3 regions of the Anoxybacillus sp. FSL W8-0104 genome follow, and region 2 is predicted to be linked to each of the others. Evidence: riboswitches for the same ligand, from Rfam matches in the RefSeq annotation. Region 2 holds a riboswitch; each other region holds the start of a gene.

Region 1 (3,178 bases), 280 kb from region 2:
ACTGCATAAAACGAAAGTAACAAAAAACCCATTAACTGACCATTCATTTCCATCAGGACATACGACTGCAATATTTTCTGTCATCGTTCCGTTTTTACTATACGCTCCAGCGCTTGCTGTTTGTCTTTTACCTATTGCTGTTAGCGTTGCCGTGTCGCGCATTTACTTAGGGCTTCATCCTATTTCGCGCAGGAGACTCCCACTTCAACGAACAAAGGGAGTAAGTGGGAGAGGAATGCGCGTTCCCCCTTTCTTTTGTGTATGATATAATAGAGGCGTGGAGAAAACCGTTTAATAAAGGCACTCCAGTAACTGCTACTCGATGTATGGAGTTGGTTACAGGAAACGTTGTAACCGTAAAACATCGAGCGTGGGTTCGTCTGTTGTGTGTGGAAGCCAAGTACTGCCAACAGACATGCCGAGAGAATCGGTAACGATGCAGGCATGACCTGCGTCGTTGGGTAGTCGTCAACCTGCCCCTGATGCAACCCCAAGTCAAGGAAGGAGGACAGAGTCCGTTTGCACTTCTGGGGAGTTGCAAGCCCTCACTTCAAGCGTTAGCTAAGTGGGGGTAGTTGACTTTCTGTTCTTACTTAAAAAATAGGAAAGGAGAGCTACATCTTGTAACTCTCCTCTTTTCCTTACTTCGCTAACTGTAACGCTTGTTGTTTTAACGCTTCCGCTTTATCTGTACGCTCCCAAGGAAGATCAATGTCCGTACGGCCGAAGTGACCATAAGCTGCTGTTTGTTTATAAATCGGGCGACGGAGATCGAGCATTTTAATAATGCCTGCTGGGCGAAGGTCGAAGTTGTTGCGCACCACTTCAATTAATACATCCTCAGATACTTTGCCTGTGCCGAACGTGTCGATTGAGATCGATACAGGTTGCGCCACACCGATCGCATATGCTAATTGCACTTCACATTTATCCGCAAGACCTGCTGCGACAATGTTTTTCGCTACGTAACGAGCCGCATATGCTGCCGAGCGATCTACTTTCGTTGGGTCTTTTCCTGAGAAAGCCCCACCGCCGTGACGAGCATAACCACCGTAAGTGTCAACGATAATTTTGCGTCCTGTTAACCCTGCGTCACCTTGTGGACCACCGATGACGAAACGACCTGTTGGGTTAATGAAATATTTTGTGTTTTCATCGATCAACTCCGCTGGAACGACAGGTTGAATGACATGTTCTTTAATATTGCGCACAATTTGATCTTGCGTAATTTCTGGATGATGTTGTGTGGAAACAACGATCGTATCAATGCGTACAGGTTTGCCGTTTTCATCATACTCCACTGTCACTTGCGTTTTTCCGTCCGGGCGTAAGTATGGTAAAATGTCTTCTTTACGCACTTCTGCTAAACGGCGCGCAAGTTTATGGGCAAGTGAAATTGGAAGCGGCATAAGCTCTTTCGTTTCGTTGCACGCGAAACCAAACATTAATCCTTGGTCTCCTGCACCGATCGCTTCGATTTCTTCATCTGTCATTTGCCCTTCACGAGCTTCTAACGCTTTGTCAACACCCATCGCGATGTCTGGTGATTGTTCATCAATTGACGTTAATACGGCGCACGTATCGGCATCAAAACCGTATTTTGCACGTGTATAGCCAATCTCGCGAATCGTTTCACGAACAATTTTTGGAATATCTACATATGTAGACGTTGTAATTTCTCCGCTCACTAAAACAAGTCCTGTTGTTACACTCGTTTCGCATGCAACACGCGCATTTGGATCATTCGCTAAAATCGCATCTAAAATCGCATCGGAAATTTGGTCACAAATTTTATCCGGATGCCCTTCCGTTACAGATTCAGATGTAAACAGACGACGTTTAGGCATTCAAACATTCCTCCTCAGTATAATGACAAATGATACGGTACTCATCCCTCTTATTATGGTCTATCGTGAAAAAAACCTTTCCCTCAGAGGAAAGGTTCTTGCATTTGTCTGCGCCTTTCACTCTTATCGTTCAAGGGCGTCCCCTTGCCACAGGTTAGCACCTTTTCACGTATGTGACGGTTGCTGGGTTTCATCGGGCCTGTCCCCCTCCACCAACTCGGGATAAGAGTATCCGTTCATCTCAGCATCATATCACATCTATCATAAGCGAGTCAACGTTTTTTCTCCCTTTATGATGTCTAAAATAAATTCAAGAAAAATACATGAATTAGTATGGACTATTTATCAAAATGTGTTATACTTTTTACATAAAGATAAATCAAACAAAGGTAGGTTTTGTCCAATGAATTCCATTGAACTGACAAACAAATTATCAACGCTCTTACAAAGGGATGGGGTTTTTCATAACTTATCTGTACCACGACTAGTAGAAAAAGTACTAACTCGGAAAGAAGGCATCCTAACTTCATCAGGAGCGATTTGTGCAACAACCGGAAAATATACAGGCCGTTCTCCAAAAGATAAATATATTGTAGAAGAACCATCTGTTAAACATAAAATTGATTGGGGAACTGTCAACCAACCAATTTCTGAAGAAGTATTTGATAAACTTTACAACAAAGTGACCGATTATTTAATGACAAAAGAAGAACTATTTGTATTTAATGGCTTTGCAGGCGCCGATCCTGCTTATCGCTTACCGATTCAAGTTATCAATGAATTTGCTTGGCATAACTTATTTGCCCATCAATTGTTCATTCGTCCAACAGCGGAAGAATTACAAACACATGAACCACAATTTACAGTCATTTCTGCACCAACATTTAAGGCAAATCCATCTGTTGACGGCACGCGTTCAGAAACGTTTATTATTATCTCATTTGAACGTCGTACCGTGCTTATTGGTGGAACAGAATATGCTGGTGAAATGAAAAAATCCGTTTTCTCTGTCATGAACTTTTTATTGCCAGAACAAGGAATCTTCCCGATGCACTGTTCAGCAAACGTCGGTCAAGAAGGTGATGTCGCGCTCTTTTTCGGTTTATCTGGTACAGGAAAAACAACGCTTTCTGCTGATCCAAACCGTCGCCTAATTGGCGATGACGAGCACGGTTGGTCAAACAACGGTGTTTTTAATATTGAAGGTGGATGTTATGCCAAATGCATTAACTTATCACGTGAAAAAGAGCCGCAAATTTTCGATGCGATTCGCTTCGGCTCCGTATTAGAAAACGTCATGATGGATCCAGATACGCGCATACCAAATTACG
Region 2 (3,178 bases):
TTGCGAATCAAGTAGTGCGACTGCTGCCGCTTCTTGAATCGCCCCGAACATGCTGACGTATAAATGGTCTTGTAATACGTTGATCGCTTCGATCATGCTTTCGTTACCGACCGCAAAACCGATGCGCCATCCTGCCATATTGTACGTTTTTGAGAACGTATAAATTTCAATGCCGACGTCTTTGGCCCCTTCGACTTGTAAAAAGCTTACTGGCTTTTTCCCGTCAAAGCCGATCGCTCCGTATGCGAAATCGTGTACAACACCGATACGATGTTTTTCAGCAAACGAAACCGTGTCTTGAAAAAACGATTTCGTTGCGGTTGCGCCGGTCGGATTGTTCGGATAGTTTAAAAACATCAGTTTCGCCTTGCGAACGACATCTTTGTTTAGCTCCTCGTAATTAGGTAAAAAGCCGTTTTCCGCCCGTAGCGGCATCATTTCCATGCGCGCCCGCGCAAGCACGACCCCCGACCAATAGTCTGGATAACCGGGATCAGGAACGAGCACAACATCGCCCGAATTTAATAAGCAAAGCGGCATTTCAACAAGCCCTGCTTTTCCGCCAAACAAAATAGCGACTTCTTTTTCAGGATCAATCGTCACGCCATACTCGCGTTTATAAAACGTCGCCACTGCTTCTTTCAAAAACGAATAGCCGCGAAATGGTGAATATTTATGATACTTAGGCTTTGCTACCGCCTGTTGCATCGCGCTTACAATGTGCGCTGGTGTCGGCTGATCTGGATTTCCTTGTCCGAGATTAATGACATCATGCCCTTTGGCAATGACTGCGTTCACTTTTTGCACGAGCGAAGCAAAAAATTGCTTCGGAAGTTGCTGTAACAAGTTCGATTGCGGAAATGTTTTCATTTTTCACACCTACTTCACAAAAAGGTTGAAATTCTAGTCAAGAATCATATATCGTAAAAATCAAAATGTAAAGAAAATTTTTTTGAGGTGAATGAGATGAATATCGCTTGCGTGCAAATGGACATTGCGTTTGGAGCACCGGAAAAAAATAAACAAACAGTCGTGCGCTACATGGAACAAATCGCGAAAGAAGCCGATGTCGTCGTTTTACCTGAACTATGGACGACAGGTTACGATTTAACGAGGCTTACTCATATTGCCGATGAAAACGGCGAACAAACGAAGGCGTTTCTTTCCGAACTTGCCCGCACGTATCGTGTGCATATCGTCGGTGGATCGGTCGCGAAAAAAGTGGCGGACAACATAACGAATACGATGTATATCGTCCATCGAAACGGCGATGTCGTTTGTGAATATAGTAAACTTCATTTGTTCAAATTGATGGATGAACATAAACATTTGCAAGCTGGGGAAACGACGGGTATATTTTCGCTTGACGGTGTGACGGGCGCAGGCGTCATTTGTTATGACATTCGCTTTCCAGAATGGATTCGCGCGCATACGCTAAACGGTGCGGAAGTGTTATTTGTCGTTGCGGAATGGCCCCTTTCGCGCCTTCATCATTGGCGCACGTTATTAATGGCGCGAGCGATCGAAAATCAATGTTACGTCGTCGCGTGCAACCGCGCAGGAAAAGACCCGAACAACACGTTTGCTGGGCATTCGATGATTATCGATCCGTGGGGAAATATTCTTGCAGAAGGAAGCGAACAAGAAACAGTCATCAAGGCAACGATCGACATAAGCGAAGTACAACGCGTACGCGCCCGCATCCCGATTTTTGCCGATCGTCGTCCAGACGTGTATAAAATTTTTGAAAAAAAAGATTGACAAACAAGCGAGAAGCGATGTATGATTCAAATCAAGCGAATTCACGAAACGTTTTCACTATTCAAAACATTCAAATAATGATAAACACTCTTATCAAGAGCAGGTGGAGGGACGAGCCCGATGAAACCCGGCAACCGGCGATGACGCACGGTGCTAATTCTTGCAGCAGTAGGCTGAGAGATAAGAGGTGCGAAGCAAACTTCAAACCTCTTTCGTTCAGCGAAAGAGGTTTTTTATTTATGCTAAGGGAGGAATTACTATGTACGAACCGTTAACAGAGCAAAAGGCGGTCGCGCTCGCGATTCGTTTAGGGCTATTCCAAGAAGATGCGCTTCTTTCATGCCAAGAAATTGGCGATGGCAACTTAAACCTCGTCTTTCGCATCGTCAACGAGCGCACAAACGACAGCATCATCATAAAACAAGCATTGCCGTACGCGAAAGTCGTCGGCGAAAGCTGGCCGCTTACATTAAAGCGCGCGACAATCGAAAGCCAAGCGTTGCGCACGTTCGCAAGCTACGTCCCTCAGTATGTACCAAAAGTGTATTATTCCGATGAGACTTTAGCGATTACGGTGATGGAAGATTTATCCCATTTACAAATTGCACGTCGCGGGCTGATCGAAGGAAAAACATTTCCGAAGCTTTCTGAACATATCGGCGAGTTTGTCGCGAAAACGGCGTTTTATACGTCTGATTTTGGCATGAATCAACAACAAAAAAAGAAGCTCGCCCAACAATTTACAAACCCTGAACTTTGTAAAATTACGGAAGATCTCGTCTTTACCGACCCGTTTTTTGACCACGACACGAACAGCTTTGAAACGGAGCTTCGTGCTGATGTCGAGCAGCTTTGGCAAGATGATGAACTCAAGCGCGAAGCAGCGAAATTAAAACGGCTCTTTTTAACAAAAGCAGACGTGTTGCTTCATGGCGACTTACATACCGGAAGCATATTCGCAAGCGACGATGACACGAAAGTAATTGATCCAGAATTTGCATTTTACGGTCCGATCGGCTTTGATTTAGGGCAATTTTTTGCCAATTTACTATTAAACGCCCTCTCTCGCCATGAAAGCGAACGCGAGCCGCTCTTTACGCATATTGAAAAAACGTGGGACGTGTTTGTTCGTACATTTACAACATGTTGGCAAGAAAGCAACGAACCGTATGCGCGCGTTTCTTTCGTGCTCGACGACATCGTAAGCGACGCGCTCGTCGAAGCGATCGGATTTGCGGGTTGCGAAGTCATTCGCCGCACGATCGGCTTAGCGCATGTGGCGGACCTCGATGAATTGCCGCTTGAACGGCGGCTAGAAGCAAAACGGCACGCTCTTCGCCTCGGACGCGAACTCATCGTGCAACGTGAACATTTGCCGATTCATGCTATCAAACGTCTCGTACAACAAACCGCACAT
Region 3 (3,178 bases), 1.6 Mb from region 2:
AAACGGCGCGGCACCAATAATTAGTGCAGGCAACGCGGCATTTGCCCCAAGAATCTTACCGACAACAAGCTTTGTAAACGGGATGAGCAAAATAATTAAAATAATAAACGGGATGGAACGAAAAATGTTGACGAACGATGCGATCACACCGTTAATAAAACGATTTTCCCATATGTTTCCCTTAGACGTTAAAAACAGCAACAATCCGAGTAAAATACCGAGCACAAACGTTGCGACAACGGAGACGGCGGTCATATACAACGTTTCCGTCGTGGCCGCCCATATTTTATCCCAAACGACGTTCGGAAATAGTTCATTGAACATTCGCCAACACCTCCACTTCAACTTCTTGCTGGCGAATGAAATCGAGCGCTCGCTCAATCTCGTCATTCGCACCGTCTAAATGAACGAACAACACCCCGTATGAACCGTGATGCGTTTGCGAAATTTTCCCTTGCAAAATGTTCACGTTCAAATCAAATTGTCGAATGATGTGCGTGATGAGTGGTTGCTCAGCTTCTTCGCCAACAAATGTAAGCTGTACAACTTTTCCATTTGGATATCGCTCAAGAAGATGCAACATCGCCTCTTTCGTTTCTTCCGGCTCTGTGACTTGCTGAACAAATCGTTTCGTAATCGGCTGCTCTGGCTTGCGGAACACGTGAAGCACTTCGCCCATCTCGACAATTTTTCCGTTTTCCATGACCGCTACACGATCACAAATTTTACGAATAACATGCATTTCGTGTGTAATTAATACGATCGTTAAACCAAGACGTTTATTAATGTCAACAAGCAAGTCTAAAATTGAGTCGGTCGTTTGCGGATCAAGCGCCGATGTTGCTTCATCGCACAACAACACTTTCGGATTGTTCGCTAATGCGCGTGCAATACCAACGCGTTGCTTTTGTCCGCCGCTCAGTTGTGACGGATACGCATTTTCTCTCCCTTGCAAACCGACGAGCTGAATGAGTTCATCGACGCGCTTCATCCGTTCTTCTTTCGGCACGCCAGCAATTTCTAACGGAAAAGCAATATTTTCGCGCACTGTTCGCGACCAAAGTAAATTAAAATGTTGAAAAATCATACCGATTTGTTGGCGCGCTTGGCGTAACTGCTTCCCGCTAATTTTCCCCATATCTTTCCCATCAACAATGACTTCACCGCTCGTCGGCTTTTCTAATCCGTTCAATAACCGAATGAGCGAGCTTTTCCCTGCGCCGCTATAGCCGATAATACCAAAAATTTCTCCTGCTTCAATATGCAAGTTCACACGATCAACAGCGGTCACATGTCCACTTGCTGCTTTGTACACTTTTGTTACATTCGATAATGTGATCACGTTGCTGTCACCTTCCTTCCATGAAAAAAACCTTTCTGCTCAAGAGAACAGAAAGGCGCGAATCGTCCATTCTGTCTCTTATCTCTCAAAGCAAACGCTTTGTGTGAATTGGCACCATTTCAGCAGCGCTGACGGTTGCCGGGTTTCATCGGGCACATCCCTCCACCTCTCTTGATAAGAGCGCTTTTAAACGCTTTATTCAGTTAACGTTTTAATATGTTTGAGGATCATTTTAAATTACAAAGGTGAGTATATCATCGAAAGAAGGACGGTGTCAATAAAAATTTTTCAACTATTTCCCCTTCATAATCAAGTGAACGGAATATATAGCATGAGAAATCGCTACTCTTCGGATGTCGGGCTACGAACAACCCACCGCTTTGTTAAAATGCAAAAGACTGACCCAGCACGCATTAGCGTTTCAGATCAGCCTCTTCAGTTCAAAAAATGAAGTTAAACTTTCCAATTGTAGGCATACATAGTTACATGCCAAACGGACCCTTTAATTACATTCTTCTTTTGTAATTCTAATCGTTACGTACACTTTATGAAAGGAGTCATAGTAGTCAGCTTGTGCAACACTAGATGTATACCATTTATCAACTAATTTCAAGTAAGAATCTGTATTTACTAAAGAATAAATCCCCGTAATAGTAGAAGTCTTAGTCGTTAGATTTCGATCGTACGTAACTGTCATCGTCACTGTACCATACATACTCTGAACCGTTTTTGTTTCTTTATTTCCTCGGACAATCGTATCAAGTGGAGCAATTTTTGATTTTGAATTGCTTAATTTTGCCATTGAACTCCCTACTGCAGGAGTAACTGTAATTGTTACATTCCCCTCTTTATATACTCGTTTCGGGAGCGTACTAGCTTCAGTAGTAATTAACGACCCAAAAAAACCATCTAATAACAGAGTAGCAGTTAGTGCTAGGGTAGCAACTAAAATAAGCCTTCTAAATTTACTTTTCATTATTTTCTCTCCTCACATAGTCCAATTGTAATGCTAGTTCTCCGCTACTTGTCCATAATGAGATAGACTTGTACATTAGCGCCAGTTAAACATCGGTATCATGAATATAAGCAGAAATTTTTATTTAGCTGATTACTCACCATAGGTACAACATATTGTATAAAAATCGGACGTTCTTTATTTCAACTTATACATTGCTCATACTCCTCCGCTTCTTCTCCCAAAAATAGCTGATCAGCTATTTTCATTTTACCAAAAATAGAAAAGAAAAAAATCCGTATTTTCCGCCAATTTTTTGGCGAAAATCCGCCAATTTCTTCAAAATAAATGACAAAGTTTATTAAATGAAGTAGAATCTAGTAAAAAAGTGGAGGAGAAATTGCATGGCTATTCGTACATTGCTTATTGATTCTGACCCTATCTATTTGCTTGGGTTGAAAAAATTGTTGGAAAACGAAAGCAATATAACAGTTATCGGTTCTTGTTCTTGTATCGATTCACTAGATACTTTCATACATATACATGTACCAGATGTCATTGTGATAAATGTGCACATGCACATAATAAAAGCATTGGGCTGGATAAAAAATGCGAAGGAAATATACCCCACAATAAATGTCATTATGCTATGCAACTATCCACCGCTCGCCTTATCTGCGCATGAGGCAGGTGTATCCGTCGTATTGTCAAAAGAAAAAGTTTCCACTCATTTAGCACATATGATCCGATACAGCAACGAAGGAGAAAAATATTTTTTGGTGGATAGTGAAACTATGTATTCAACAAAGCATGGTTTAACAAACATTGAAATCAATATACTACAAATGTTGGCAGATGATCAAACGAGTGTACAAATTAGC

The links. A riboswitch is a leader RNA that binds a small molecule or an ion and turns the genes downstream of it on or off. The one in region 2 is predicted to bind S-adenosylmethionine.
Region 1: another riboswitch for S-adenosylmethionine. It lies ahead of metK (methionine adenosyltransferase); the one in region 2 lies ahead of mtnK (S-methyl-5-thioribose kinase).
Region 3: another riboswitch for S-adenosylmethionine. It lies ahead of NST18_RS12585 (methionine ABC transporter ATP-binding protein); the one in region 2 lies ahead of mtnK (S-methyl-5-thioribose kinase).

What each region holds. Positions count from the first base shown of each region.
Region 1 is NZ_JBBOQU010000001.1:468,404-471,581, reverse strand. It holds gene NST18_RS02630 (phosphatase PAP2 family protein) at 1-265, shown strand, start outside; gene metK (methionine adenosyltransferase) at 642-1,847, opposite strand; SAM riboswitch class I at 1,968-2,076, opposite strand; gene pckA (phosphoenolpyruvate carboxykinase (ATP)) at 2,251-3,178, shown strand, end outside.
Region 2 is NZ_JBBOQU010000001.1:748,544-751,721, reverse strand. It holds gene NST18_RS04070 (pyridoxal phosphate-dependent aminotransferase) at 1-870, opposite strand, end outside; gene NST18_RS04065 (carbon-nitrogen family hydrolase) at 967-1,761, shown strand; SAM riboswitch class I at 1,849-1,948, shown strand; gene mtnK (S-methyl-5-thioribose kinase) at 2,021-3,178, shown strand, end outside.
Region 3 is NZ_JBBOQU010000001.1:2,375,973-2,379,150, forward strand. It holds gene NST18_RS12580 (methionine ABC transporter permease) at 1-324, opposite strand, end outside; gene NST18_RS12585 (methionine ABC transporter ATP-binding protein) at 314-1,342, opposite strand; SAM riboswitch class I at 1,418-1,523, opposite strand; gene NST18_RS12590 (hypothetical protein) at 1,845-2,318, opposite strand; gene NST18_RS12595 (response regulator transcription factor) at 2,702-3,178, shown strand, end outside.